DNA from 4 places in the Ruegeria sp. BC3 genome. Region 4 is predicted to be linked to each of the others. Evidence: riboswitches for the same ligand, from Rfam matches in the RefSeq annotation. Region 4 holds a riboswitch; each other region holds the start of a gene.
The links. Region 4 has a riboswitch for cobalamin ahead of ACR0MV_RS05075 (DUF1636 family protein). Riboswitches for the same ligand answer to the same signal wherever they lie in the genome.

Region 1 (3,306 bases), on a different contig from region 4:
ACGGCATTGTCCATGGCCAGAGGCCCATCGACGATCCCACCAGTGATCTGGCCGCGTTCGGCCATTTTTGACAACAGTGCTGCGTCCACAGATGAAGGCATATGCGGGTTGATCGTCTCGACCGCCGACAGAACGCCCACCTTGGGCATGTCGATACCGATTGAATGCGCCAGATGGATCGCGTTCTGAACGATATCGGCTTTGGTCTCAAGGTCCGGGGCAATGTTCACTGCGGCATCGGTGACCATGATCGGCCGCGACATACCCGGAACGTCCATGACAAACACATGCGACAAACGCCGTCCGGTCCTGAGCCCCTTTTCCCGGCGCAGGGCGGCGCGCAGCAGGACATCCGTGTGCAAATGCCCTTTCATCAGCATCCGGGCTTTGCCTTCAACCACCAGATCGACGGCAATATGAGCGGCAACATCGTGGCTTTGCGCGGCAACGATTTCCACCCCGGCCAGATCCGCGCCAAGTTCGACCGCAGCGGCGGTGATCTTGGCAGGATCGCCCACCAGTATTGGCGTAATGATGCTGTCGGCATGCGCCAGCAAAGCGCCGCCCAGTGAGTTCGGCTCTTCCGGGGCGACGACTGCGGTCGGCATCGGGTCCAATGGCCGCGCCTTTTCGAGAAGGGCATCAAAATGCTGGTGCCTTTGAACGATCAGTCCAGGCACCTCGACCGAGTCGAATGTCAAATGCTGCGCGGGCGGAGTGACTTGGACGGTTCCACTGAGGATCAGTGCATCATCCCCGATCCGGCGCACCTCGGCGGACAGGGTCAGGTCACCGTCTTCACGCTTTTCCACAACCGACACAAAGGCCGTCAGTTCCTCTCCCGCTAGAACCGGCGCATGAAAGCTCAGATCCGCGCGTCGCGTTTGCGTCCCCGCACCTGGAAGTATGTTTCCTATGACCGCGGCAACCAGACCAGCAGGCCAAAGGGCCGGTGCAACAGCCTCGGGGCGGCCATCACCGTCGCCGTCATACGCGGCCAGATGCAACGGGTTATGATCGCCCGAAGCCGACGCAAAGGCATACAGATCATCCACCGTGCACAGCCGCGTGACTTGCGCGGTGTCGCCAACTTTGATCTGTGAATAAGTTCGGTTTTCTTCAATCTTCATGGTGTCTGGCTTTGGTTCTGAATAATAAAGTCAGCGCTCGAGGCAAGGCGTCCGAGCTGCGATAAAACTCACCGCTTTCCTCGCCTCTGGCCCTTTCTGCGCTGCAGCGTAGTCAAGTTCTTATCGAATGACAATTCGTTAACCCCGATGCTACCGCGCCACGGAAAGCGCTTCATATGGCCTAGCAAAAGTCTGTGACACTGATTCTGCAGAACGCATCGAGCAAGCGTGTCGTGGCGCGCGCAGTTTTAATCTTGACCCAAATTCTGAACTCAGGCACTCATCATCCACGATGGTTCCCTCTGGTTCGCCAAGGGATGAAAAGGGAATACGGTGAGGTTGCCGTCTGGCACCAAGTCCGTGACTGCCCCCGCAACTGTAAGCGGTAAGCGACGCCAAATGTCCACTGGCCACGATGGCCGGGAAGGATGGCCAAGCGATGACCCGCAAGTCAGGAGACCTGCCATCAAATGTTCAACCAACTCGGGGCGGGGCGTCCTGGAAGGAGGCGATATGAAACGTCGTAGACGTTATAACATTGCATTTCGTTCGACTCGGATGTAAGCGGGGCGTGAAGTGTCAATAAAACCAGATCATTTTCTACTTATTTGTGAAACCTGCGAAGGTCATATTCGCGCGGATTCAATGTGTCAGACGCTTGCGCAGAAGCTGCCTGATGGCTTTGCAATTCGCAGAGTGAATTGCATGGCGGGGTGTGAACGCCCCACGACTGTCGGCTTTCAAGCTGAGGGTAAAGCGCAGTACTTATTCGGCGACATTCTGTCGGATCAGGACATGGACGCGTTGGTTGAATTTGCCAGCCAGTTCCGCGACAGCGAAGATGGTTGGACCAACGCGACCCAGCGTCCAAGCGCCTTGTTCGACAAAACTCTCGCGCGTCTGCCGCGGTTCGCGCAGGAGGACGGCCTATGACCTTCCTTGAGGCGCGCGCATTGGAGTACTACGCGCTCAACGGCGATGTCCTGTTGAAAGACATCAATTTCGATCTCGAAGAGGGTGCGATCCTGGCGATTGCCGGTCCGAATGGGGCGGGAAAAACGACGCTGCTTAATCTGCTGTGTGGCGTCGAGGAAATCGTGCTGGGCGACGTTCTTTTGAAAGGGCGCAGCTTGCGGCAGCTTTCGGCCGTGGATCGCGCGCGCATGATTGCCGTGGTTGGTCAGCAGGAAACGCCCGACGGACGTTTGTTCCTGCGGGACTATGTGGCGCTTGGTCAGATTCCGATCCGTGCGGATCGATCCGCCAATGAACATGCAGCAGAACTGGATCGCATTCTGCAACTGACCGGTCTGAGCACCTTGGCGGACAAGCGAATGGGTGTGCTGTCAGGCGGCGAACGCCAACGCGCACATATTGCGCGGGCACTGGCGCAGAACCCCTCGCTGCTGTTTCTGGATGAGCCGACCAACCACCTAGACCCGGACGCCAAAGGCCGGATGCTCTCGCTGGTGGCCGAGCTTGGCATCACGGTGGTCATGATCGTCCACGATCTGGTCATGATCCCGGAATTCGCCACGCATGTCGCCCTGATGAAATCCGCACAATTGACCGGATTTGGTCTGGTGCAAGACGTTCTGACCCCTGAACGGGTCCGTGAAACTTTTGGTGTCGATTATCTGTGCTTTCAACATGAAGGCCGCGTGATCCCGGCACTGGATATCCGAAGAACCAAACGCTCAAATTAAGGAACCGAGCATGAAAAATACATTTTGGTCCGCAGCCCTGATTGGCGGATTGGCCAGCGCTGCGACGGCGCACGAGGTCACTGTCGACAATTGCGGTGAGCCTCTGGTCTTTGAAACTCAGCCCGAGCGGCTGGTCGTGCACGACATGAACATGACCGACATGGCCTTTGCGCTGGGTCTGCAGGATAAGATCGTCGGCCTGACAGGCATTACCGGCTGGTACAAGACCAGCCCGGAATTCGACACGCTGCGCGGCGACATCCCCGAGCTTGCCCCCAAGTACCCGACCGTGGAAAACCTCGTCGCGGTCGAGCCTGATCTGTTCTTTGCCGGTTGGTACTATGGCATGAAGCCCGGCGGCGATGTGACGCCGGACACGCTTGAGCCGTTTGGCATCAAAACGATGATCCTGACCGAAAGCTGCGTTCATCTGGACAAAAACCGCCCCGAGGCCAGCATGGACCTGCTGT
Region 2 (3,306 bases), on a different contig from region 4:
ATCGAAATTGCTGATTGTTCTGGCACTATATTTTGGCCTCGCCTGGCTGGTGTTCTCAAAACTCCGCCTGCTGCCATGGAACGCGGTTTCAAAGACCTTCATCTATGGCGGTGGTGTCGTAATCGCACTGGTGGTTATTGGCGCGCTTAACCACACGACACCAAGCGGGGCGGTTTCGGTTCAAGGCGCTGTAATCAGTATAGCGCCAAACGTCGCAGGACCAGTGATAGAAGTCGAAGCGGAGGCAAATGAGCTAGTGTCAAAAGGGGATGTTCTGTTCAGGATAGATGATACGGAATATGCCGCTGAAGTCGCTCGACTTGAAGCATCGCTTGCCGCCGCCCAATCAGAGGCAGATCAACTAAGGAACGACCTTGAGGCAGCTGAGGCGGACATCGCGTCACTTTCCGCACAACTGGAGTTTGGGGTGGCGCGGCGCGATGATATTATCCGTCTCGCCGAACGAGGAGCGTCCACTGAGTTCCAGCTTCAGGAAGCCGTTTCAACCATAGAACAGCTTGAAGCGGGCTTACGCGCTGCAAACGCGCGGAAAGCGGGTCTTGAACGGCGTATCGCCGCCCAGGTGGAAGGGGTCGATGTCGGCGTTGTCGAAGTAGAGAATATGTTGATTCAAGCGCGCTGGGCATTGGAGCAAACTGTCGTGCGCGCACCAGCAGATGGCATGGTTACAGGCCTGACCCTGCGCCCAGGGAATCGAGTGACGACTCTGCAGGGAGCAATAAATTTTGTTGTGCCAGACGATAGAGTTTTAGTCGCGACACTTCCTTTGAGCAGTCTGCAAAACGTTTCTGCTGGCGATGCAATACGTGTGGCCCTGCGTAGCGCACCGGGGCAGGAGTTCGAAACCACGATTGTAGACATACCACCCTCTACTAGCGAAGGGGCGTTGGATGCCAGAAGTGGCCTCCCTTCACTGCGTGAGCTGGTCGGCGCGACGGATTATATCGTTGTGGCAGATGTTCCGGATGACCAAAGCGCACAAGTGACTAAGTTGGGTGCGTCAGGTACGGCCTTGGTCATCACCGAGGAAGCTGGCGCGATTTCGGTGTTGGCAGAAGTTTTGTTCTGGATCACAAAGAAGCTGAATTACCTTTGATTTGTCCGAAACAATTTAGGCGCACCTATTTCAAGACCAATCAATTCGTACAGTCGCGTTGCGCTTCACCGACTGAATTGTCCGTGAAGCAGTCTTTTGTATTCGTTCTACCGAACGGCCATCGCTCAACCAGAGATCGCGTCACACAACACCGGCACAGCGATGTTCGTATCTTGCCAAAACGCTGACAATCACTCGCTGGTTGAGATGAAACTTGCCATTCTTAAGGCTTGGTGAAGGGCATCAGCGCGCGACTCGATTTGACTGCCTAGCAATTCAACGCGTCATGACTTGGTGGCAATCTTCCCATTGTTTTCCCGCTGCTTTCTAATCTCAGCGCGGACCAATCCTGTGGGTGAGGATCACATACCATCGGACGTTTCCTGTGCTTGGGATAATGCCCTTCGCGGTCGCCGAAGCTGTTGAGAAATGTCCCTTATTGCAAGACATCTCCACAAAACTCCAATTTGGGGAGGTTGGATGGGCTCAATGAAAGATTGCAATCGACAACACTCCCGCAAATTTTGAGTTGACTGACGCTAGATGAGTCTGGCAAGCGCTTTCGTATGTTTGGTTCCGGGTTCGTCCGGATAAAAGGGAATGCGGTGCGGGTCTAGTCAGACGACAACCCAATGCCGCAACTGCCCCCGCAACTGTGAGCGGCGAGCAAGGCTGATATGCCACTGGGATCTTTTCCCGGGAAGGCCAGTCCGATGCTTTGACCCGCAAGTCAGGAGACCTGCCAGACATGCGCCCCCGGAAGGGGTGCGTCACCGATGCCGGGGTGTGCGTCGGGCCGGTACCTGCAAAAGGGTACGAGGTCCCGTTTGCCCCGTTGTCAAACACAACAATGTGCCGGGGTTGGCACAACGGGACAAGGATAAGACCTAATGAAAAAGCTGCTCTGCACGGCTGCCGCTGCGCTGGCAATTCCTGCCATGGCGCAGGCGCATTTCCTTCTGGAGTACACCACCAACACCATGATCAAGAAACCGGGCGATGTGCCGGTCAAGCTGATCTTCTGGCACCCGTTCGAAAACGGCCACGTCATGGATCTGGAAAAGCCGCAAGAGTTCTATGTAATTCACAACGGTGAAAAAACCGATCTGCTGGACACGCTGGAGCCTGTTCGCTTCACCGGAGGCGAAAACGAGGGTGCGGCGTTCAAGGGCTCGGTTCCTGTGAAGCGTTCCGGCGACTACGTGCTGGTTACCGTTCCTCAGCCTTACTATGAGGAATCCGAGGACATCTATATCCAGCAACTGACCAAAGCGTTCCTGAACCGCAACGAACTGCCGACCGATTGGATGAACCCGGTTGGCCTTCCGACCGAGATCATTCCGCTGAACAAACCGACCAACGTCATTGCAGGTTCGACCTTCACCGGTCGCGTTTTGGCCGATGGTCAGCCGGTTGCAGGAGCCGAGATAGAGATCGAATACATGGCAGCTGAACCGGACATGGACAGTTCAGCCTCGTCGACTCCGTCCGTTTCGCCGATGCCCGGCGGTGCTGTGGTCGCAATTTCGGACGATAACGGTTACTTCTCGTTCGGCGTACCAAAAGCCGGTTACTGGGGCTTTGCCGCACTCGGCGCGGGCCCGGCAACCGAGCATGAGGGCAAAGAACTCAGCCAGGATGCGGTCATCTGGATCCGCGCTTGGGACATGGAATAAGAAATGCACATCGTCGACGGTGCCTTGTCCAACCCGGTCGTTATTGGCGGTGCCATTGCAGCCGCGGGCGGGATTGCAGTGGGGCTCAGGTCGCTGGACCTTGATCGTATCCCGACCGCGGGGGTGCTGTCGGCCGCTTTTTTCGTGGCCTCACTAATCCACGTCCCCATTGGTCCGTCTTCGGTGCATTTGATCCTGAATGGCATGGCCGGGCTTCTGCTCGGCTGGGCCGCCTTCCCGGCGCTGTTCGTCGGGCTTTTGCTTCAAGCCGTCTTCTTCGGCTTTGGCGGGTTAACGGTGTTGGGGATCAACACCCTCAACATCGCGCTGCCTGCAGTTGTGGCCGGAATGCTTTTTGGCCACCTGATCGCGCGCGGCACACCTCTGCATGGTGCGATTTGGGGCGGCATCGGCGGAGCTTTTGCCATTGCCGCCACGACCGGAATGGTCGCCTTCTCACTGGCTTTATCCGGAGAAGAATTTCTGCCCGCCGCCAAGCTCGTATTCTTCGCG
Region 3 (3,306 bases), on a different contig from region 4:
CGAAGCACGGCCAACGGATCCGCCCCTTCGGCGTATTGGCCGCTTAACTCCGTCAAGGCACCTGCCGCGTCTCCGCGCAGGATCATATCCATCAGGTCCAGAACGCGGCCCCGGTCGGCAAGACCCAGCATCGCGCGCACCTGATCGGCATTGGTTTCCCCAGCGCCGTGAGAAATCGCCTGATCCAGCAGCGAGGTCGCATCCCGCGCTGATCCTTCGGCGGCGCGGGTGATCAGTGCCAGCGCATCGTCGGCAATCTGTGCCCCCTCGGCTGCTGCGATCTTGTTCAACAGGCCGATCATGTCTTCGGGCTCGATCCGGCGCAGGTCGAAGCGCTGGCAACGCGACAGGACGGTCACCGGAACTTTGCGGATCTCGGTGGTCGCAAAGATGAATTTCACATGCTCGGGCGGTTCTTCAAGCGTCTTGAGCAGCGCGTTGAATGCACTGGTCGAGAGCATGTGAACTTCATCGATGATGTAAATCTTGTAGCGGGCAGAAGCCGCGCGATAACGGACGCTGTCGATGATTTCTCGAATGTCATTCACGCCGGTGCGGCTGGCGGCGTCCATCTCCATCACGTCGACATGGCGGCCTTCCATGATGGCAACGCAGTGTTCACACTGGCCGCATGGTTCGGTCGTGGGACCGCCTGTGCCGTCGGGACCGATACAATTCATGCCCTTGGCGATAATCCGGGCCGTGGTCGTCTTACCGGTCCCCCGAATGCCGGTCATGATAAAGGCCTGCGCGATCCGATCCGCTTCGAACGCGTTTTTCAGCGTGCGCACCATTGCGTCCTGTCCAACCAGATCTGCAAAGGTCTCGGGGCGGTACTTGCGGGCAAGAACCTGATAAGCGGGGCTGGGCGTTTCGGTCATGTCTGCTCTGTCGGATTCGTAACAGGGATGCAGCGTAGAGACCCGCGTCGCCCGCGTCCACAGCAGGGTTGGAGGAATTTCGGTTTGGTTTGTATTGAGGGGAAGAAAAGAACGACGAATCCTCTGATTCACAAAGGAGCATCGCTTTGGAAAAATTCGCAATCCATGCCCTAGGCGTTGGTCCAGGCCAACTGGCGTTGTCGCCTTTGCCCGGGGCGGGTGGTGCCTATGACCGCGATCTGAATGTGATCCGGGACTGGAACCCTGACCTGGTGATTTCAATGACCACCGACGCCGAACTGAACCAAGCCGGAGCAGCTAGCTTTGGGGGCGATGTTCAAAACGCATCTGCCGTGTGGAAGCACCTGCCGATCAAAGACTTCGGCGCTCCATCGCCGCCAATTCAGGCGCAGTGGCCCGAGACCAGCGCATTGGCGCGGCGCATATTGGCAGATGGCGGGCGTGTTTTGGTCCATTGTCGGGGCGGATGCGGTCGATCTGGCATGGTTTTGCTGCGCTTGATGATCGAAAGCGGAGAGGAGCCTGCGCAAGCCCTAGCGCGCCTTCGCGCGGTTAGGCCTTGCGCTGTTGAAACCGATCCGCAAATGGACTGGGCCACGACGCTGACCCAGCATAGGTCGTGAGAGCCGATCAGGCCGGAATGTGCTGTACGGTTTCTTGCGAGGGACGAGGTGCCAAAGCCAGCGCCTCAAGCATGGCGCATGGCGCAGTGGTCAACGCACCGGCGGGCAACATCGCAAAATCCGCGCCGAACATCATATCGGCATAGTCCTCTAGCGTTTCGGCTGAGTCTTCGGCATTTGTCCCGCAATAGACCCTGATCCGGGCCGGGCTGGCGCGAAACCGTGCCGTGCAGCCTTCACCGCAATGGCTCAACTCGCTTGAGCCGTCCATTTCGAATTCGCTGGTTGTCACGGGCTGCGCCGCGTCCATTGCCTGCGTAATGGCGCGCGCCAATTGGGCCAGCGCCGGGCAGGGTTTCCCGGTTTTCTGGCACAGAGTCGCCGTGAACTCATGCGTTTGTGTCTTCCAGATCATGATGCGCCCTCCGCGCGATGGACGGGGGACGTGGAACAGGTGTCTCAGTTCACTGAAGACCTGCCCGGACACCCCGCCCGAGTTTCGGTTTTGTCTTTGATGGCAGGTCTCCTGACTTGCGGGTCATCGCTTTGCTGACCTTCCCAACCTTTCGGCCAGTGGTTATTCAGCATTGCTCACCGCTTACAGTTGCGGGGGCAGTCTCGGCCTTGATCCATTCCGGCATCGCCGGGCAGGACCGCACCGTGTTCCCTTTTCATCCCGCCCAGGTTACGAGGCGAGAACCATCACACCATCGCTAGCGGGTGTAGCCGGTTTGAGTCAAGCTGCCTGTTTCGCCAGGTCCAAACGGACGCTTGGTCACTTTGGAAATCTGTTGACTTTGAGCCGGGAAAAGCGCCGATTGCAGAAAGTGAACCGTACGGTTCAGATGCTTGCGAGGGCGCTATGTTGGACAATACTACAGCGGTAGTGACCGAAGATTTTATGCTGGCTGCCGGTACGGCCAGCCTGTCCGCACGGTTGTACACACCCGCATCGGCACCAGACGTTGCCGTTGTGATCCACGGTGCCACGGGCGTACCGCGTGACTATTACAAGCACTTCGCGCATTGGCTGGTGGCCGAGCAAGGCGTGGCCTGTCTGACCTATGATTATCGCGACTTTGGGCATTCCTTGACTGGCCCTATGCGCGAATCGCAGGCCACCATGGCGGACTGGGCGTTGATAGACATGCCAGCCGCCCGAGCAGAGATGCGACGCAGGTTTCCGTCTGCGCAACACTGGAGCATTGGACACTCGGTCGGTGGAATGCTTGGACCTGTCCAACCGGATATCGACCAGATCGATCGAATGATCTGTGTCTGTTCAGGCTTGGTCACATTGTCGGACCACCCTTGGCCGTACCGCGCGTTGGCGACGATGTTCTGGTACGGTCATCCGCCGTTGCTGGTCAAGGCGCTGGGATACCTGCCGGGCAAGGCGCTGGGATTTGGGTCGAACCTACCGTCGCGAGTGTATTGGCAATGGCGGAAGTGGTGTACTGATCCGCTGAACTATGTGCCAGAGATCGGCACCAGCCTGCCCGAAGCGCAATGGGCCGCGTCGGAGACACCCGTTGACCTGTTCACAACAGACGATGATCAGGTGGTGCCTCCTAACGCGGTGTGGCGATTGGCCGATCTCTACGGCCCCAAGGCGCGCAGGCACCAATTGTCACCGAAGGAGTTCGGCCTGTCCGAGATCGGCCACATTGGCGCGTTTGCGCGTCGCAATGCGGCCGTCTGGCCCCGGCTGATTGCGCCAACCAACGGCTAGAGCCTTTTGCGGGACGTCTTGTCCTGCATCACGGACCGCACCATTTTGC
Region 4 (3,306 bases):
GCCGCGTAGCCTTTTACGCGCAGGATGTTCAGTTCAGAGGCCAGACGTTCGATCTTGGCGACCAGATCAGAGGGATCGGTTTGTTCGGGCAGTTCGACGATGATGCTTTCAAAGTCATCATGCTCATGATCGTGGTGGCCGTCGTGATGCGACGGGCGTGCGTCCATGTCATCTTCGGCTGCGGCTTCCAGACCCAGAACGACGCGCACGTCTACCACACCCTCGGCCACTTCGACCACGGGCAGAGGGCGCGGGGCCTCGGCTGCGATGACCTCTTTGGCCTTCGCGACACCGTCGGGACCGGCCAGATCGGGCTTTGTCAGTAGGATGATATCGGCGCAGGAGATCTGATCCTCGAACACCTCAGACAGAGGTGTTTCGTGGTCGATCGAGTCGTCGGCCAAACGCTGTGCGTCCACCGCCTCGACACTCGGCGCAAAGCGACCTGCGGCAACGGCTTCGGCATCGGCAAGGGCGATCACGCCATCGACGGTGATTTTCGAACGGATATCTGGCCAGTCGAAGGCTTTCAGCAGCGGCTTGGGCAGGGCGAGGCCCGAGGTTTCGATCAGGATATGCTCAGGACGCGGCTCCAGCGCCATCAGGGCTTCGATGGTCGGAATGAAATCGTCGGCCACGGTGCAGCAGATGCAGCCGTTTGCCAGCTCCATGATGTTCTCTGCAGGGCAGTCAGGGATGGCGCAGGATTTCAGGATGTCGCCATCGACGCCAACATCACCGAATTCGTTGACGACAACGGCCAGACGCTTGCCCTGCGGGTTCTGCATCAGGTGTTTGACCAGGGTGGTTTTGCCCGAGCCTAGAAAGCCGGTGATCACAGTAACGGGGAGTTTTTCGAGGTTCGACATATCAGGCTCCAATCGGGGGAATGCGGGCTGCGCAGTTTTTGCGGAAATGCTCGGGGCGTTCGCGCCATTTCACCAAACCGTCTTCGGCGGCCAGATACTTGGTGACGCCGTCAACGATGGCCTCGACATGATCGACCTCGTTCAGGTTCTCGTAGACAAAGGTCCAGCGGGATGGGCCACCGCGCAGTACAATGGAACAGCCCTGATCGCAGTTGGACAGGCATTCAACCGGCTTCAGCTGGATGCCGTCTGGCAGCTCTGCCTGCTCCAGGGCCTTATGCAGCAAAGTACCGGGCCGCTGGGCATCATCTTCAATGGGCAAGCCACGACGGCAAGTTGTACAGACCAGCAGCTCGACTGGTGTGGTCTCGGTCACGTCTCTCATCCCCCCAAATCCTCTTCGCGGGGGACGGGGTTTCATGCGGGCCACGTCTGTGCATGGACCCGACACCGGATCACCCCGTCCGGTTTCAACTTCGGGTGCTGGCAGGTCTCCCGGCTTGCGGATGTCAGAGCCTTTGGCCCTGTCGGATGTCCCGCCTTCCCGGCCTTTTTGGCCAGTGGCTTTGGGCACCCTCTCCGGTCACGGTCGCGGGGGCGGCTGTGCTTGACGGATCATCCGCTGGCACATTCCCTTTTCATCCATCCGAAGATGGACACCAACGCAAGCGACATGCGGCACGGGCAGGGGGGTTGTCAAGCACGAGCCGGGCTTGGATAGGGATGACGTCGGAAAAGCGACCAGCCAGTGTCAGCCAGCGGCATCCAAGGCCAGCCGTTCGCGCAGCCAAGCGCAAAACAACCCCGCTGCAGCCGAGGGCTGAGCAGTTCCCGGAGCCGCAATCAGGTAGTGCGATTGCGCAAATGGAATCGCAGGACCCGCGATCCGGATCGGTGCGCCCTGGGCAATAGCGTTGCGTGCGAACCGTTCGACAATCGTGGCACACCCCGCGCCTGCCATCACCAGCTGCAGCGCTGCAACGGACGTATCGACCGAGTACAGCGGCGCGCGCTCTGCCGGGGGCAATCCATGAGCTTGAAAGTAGCGCGCCCAGTTGTCCTCGTAACCCAGAATGTGAATCAGGGGGCTGTCGTGCAACGCTTGCAGATCTGGAATAGGCGATCCGGATTGGCAAACTGGCACCAGCGTTTCGTCTGTCAGCTTTTCCGAGGTCACGCCCGGCCAGTCACCGTAGCCCATTCGAATTTCGACATCCACGTCCTTGGGCGCAATTGTGTCGTTCCAGATGTGTGACACAAGACGCACCGGAATGTCTGGGTGTCGCGCCATGAAATCCGGCAATTCAGCCGCAATCCAATAGGTCGCTGTAGATATCGCGGCCCTCACCGTCAGGGTTTGGCGAGAGGCCGGGCCGAACAAACTGTTGGTGGACAGGGCGATGTCACCCAGCGCACGTCGCACGGTCAAGGCATAAGATTGGCCCAGTTCGGTGAGTTCCAACCGCCGCGCGTTTCGGGTAAAAAGCTTTTGGCCTAAATCTGCCTCAAGTGATCGGATGTGCAATGACACTGCGGTCTGGGTCAGTCCAAGCTCTTTCGCCGTCGTTGTGAAATTCAGATGCCGAGCGGCTGATTCAAAGCTGCGCAGCCATGCGGGGTTGGGAAGTCGATCCATTTATCACCAATAATTTTTGGTCATTATTTTGATTATTATTCGTTTCATTTTTGAAAACGCAATGTGGATACTTGCGGACAAATCAATGCACAGCCGCCGGAGGGTATTATGAAAGTTGGCTTTATCGGGTTGGGAAATGTCGGAGCAAAGCTATCGGGGTCGCTGCTGCGCAATGGCGTTGATCTGACCGTGCATGACCTGAACGCGGATCTTGTTCAGGAGTTCGTGACCAAGGGGGCCAAAGCAGCCGAAAACCCAGCGCAGCTTATGCGGGATTGCGATGCGGTCATCACTTGCCTGCCTTCTCCCGCCGCTTCCGACGCTGTGATGCAAGAGATGCTGCCCGAGGTCGGGCCGAGCAAAATCTGGATGGAGATGTCCACGACCGACGAGGCCGAGGTCAAGCGTCTGGGGGCGATGGTGATTGAACGCGGCGGTGCTGCGGTGGATTGCCCGGTCTCTGGCGGATGCCACCGCGCCGCAACGGGGAATATCTCGATCTTTGCCGGCTGTGACCGAGAGACCTTCGACCGGATTTTGCCATTTCTGACCACGATGGGGCGGCGCATCTTGCATACGGGTGAGCTGGGTTCGGCATCAGTTTTGAAGGTTTTGACGAACTATCTGGCCACCGCGAACCTGATCACCTGCGCCGAAGCACTGGTGACGGCCAAGGCGGCAGGGATGGACCTGAACACAACCTATGAGGCGATCAAAATCTCATCCGGTACGTCCTTTGTTCACGAAACAGAAAGCCAGGTTATCCTGAATGGATCGCGCGACATCTCGTTTACGATGGAC

Region 1: it holds a riboswitch for cobalamin, as region 4 does, so the genes downstream of both, ACR0MV_RS07305 (DUF1636 family protein) here and ACR0MV_RS05075 (DUF1636 family protein) in region 4, are expected to answer to the same signal.
Region 2: it holds a riboswitch for cobalamin, as region 4 does, so the genes downstream of both, ACR0MV_RS19570 (DUF4198 domain-containing protein) here and ACR0MV_RS05075 (DUF1636 family protein) in region 4, are expected to answer to the same signal.
Region 3: it holds a riboswitch for cobalamin, as region 4 does, so the genes downstream of both, ACR0MV_RS17385 (hypothetical protein) here and ACR0MV_RS05075 (DUF1636 family protein) in region 4, are expected to answer to the same signal.

Annotation. Positions count from the first base shown of each region.
Region 1 is NZ_JBQFUP010000002.1:421,986-425,291, forward strand. It holds gene ACR0MV_RS07300 (bifunctional enoyl-CoA hydratase/phosphate acetyltransferase) at 1-1,130, opposite strand, end outside; cobalamin riboswitch at 1,407-1,612, shown strand; gene ACR0MV_RS07305 (DUF1636 family protein) at 1,776-2,063, shown strand; gene ACR0MV_RS07310 (ABC transporter ATP-binding protein) at 2,060-2,836, shown strand; gene ACR0MV_RS07315 (ABC transporter substrate-binding protein) at 2,847-3,306, shown strand, end outside.
Region 2 is NZ_JBQFUP010000009.1:100,246-103,551, forward strand. It holds gene ACR0MV_RS19565 (HlyD family secretion protein) at 8-1,117, shown strand; cobalamin riboswitch at 1,672-1,878, shown strand; gene ACR0MV_RS19570 (DUF4198 domain-containing protein) at 2,008-2,793, shown strand; gene cbiM (cobalt transporter CbiM) at 2,797-3,306, shown strand, end outside.
Region 3 is NZ_JBQFUP010000007.1:49,055-52,360, reverse strand. It holds gene ACR0MV_RS17395 (DNA polymerase III subunit gamma/tau) at 1-881, opposite strand, end outside; gene ACR0MV_RS17390 (protein-tyrosine phosphatase family protein) at 1,028-1,525, shown strand; gene ACR0MV_RS17385 (hypothetical protein) at 1,533-1,940, opposite strand; cobalamin riboswitch at 2,025-2,243, opposite strand; gene ACR0MV_RS17380 (alpha/beta hydrolase family protein) at 2,388-3,257, shown strand; gene rsgA (ribosome small subunit-dependent GTPase A) at 3,254-3,306, opposite strand, start outside.
Region 4 is NZ_JBQFUP010000001.1:1,015,411-1,018,716, reverse strand. It holds gene cobW (cobalamin biosynthesis protein CobW) at 1-869, opposite strand, end outside; gene ACR0MV_RS05075 (DUF1636 family protein) at 871-1,254, opposite strand; cobalamin riboswitch at 1,338-1,548, opposite strand; gene ACR0MV_RS05070 (LysR substrate-binding domain-containing protein) at 1,621-2,505, opposite strand; gene ACR0MV_RS05065 (NAD(P)-dependent oxidoreductase) at 2,614-3,306, shown strand, end outside.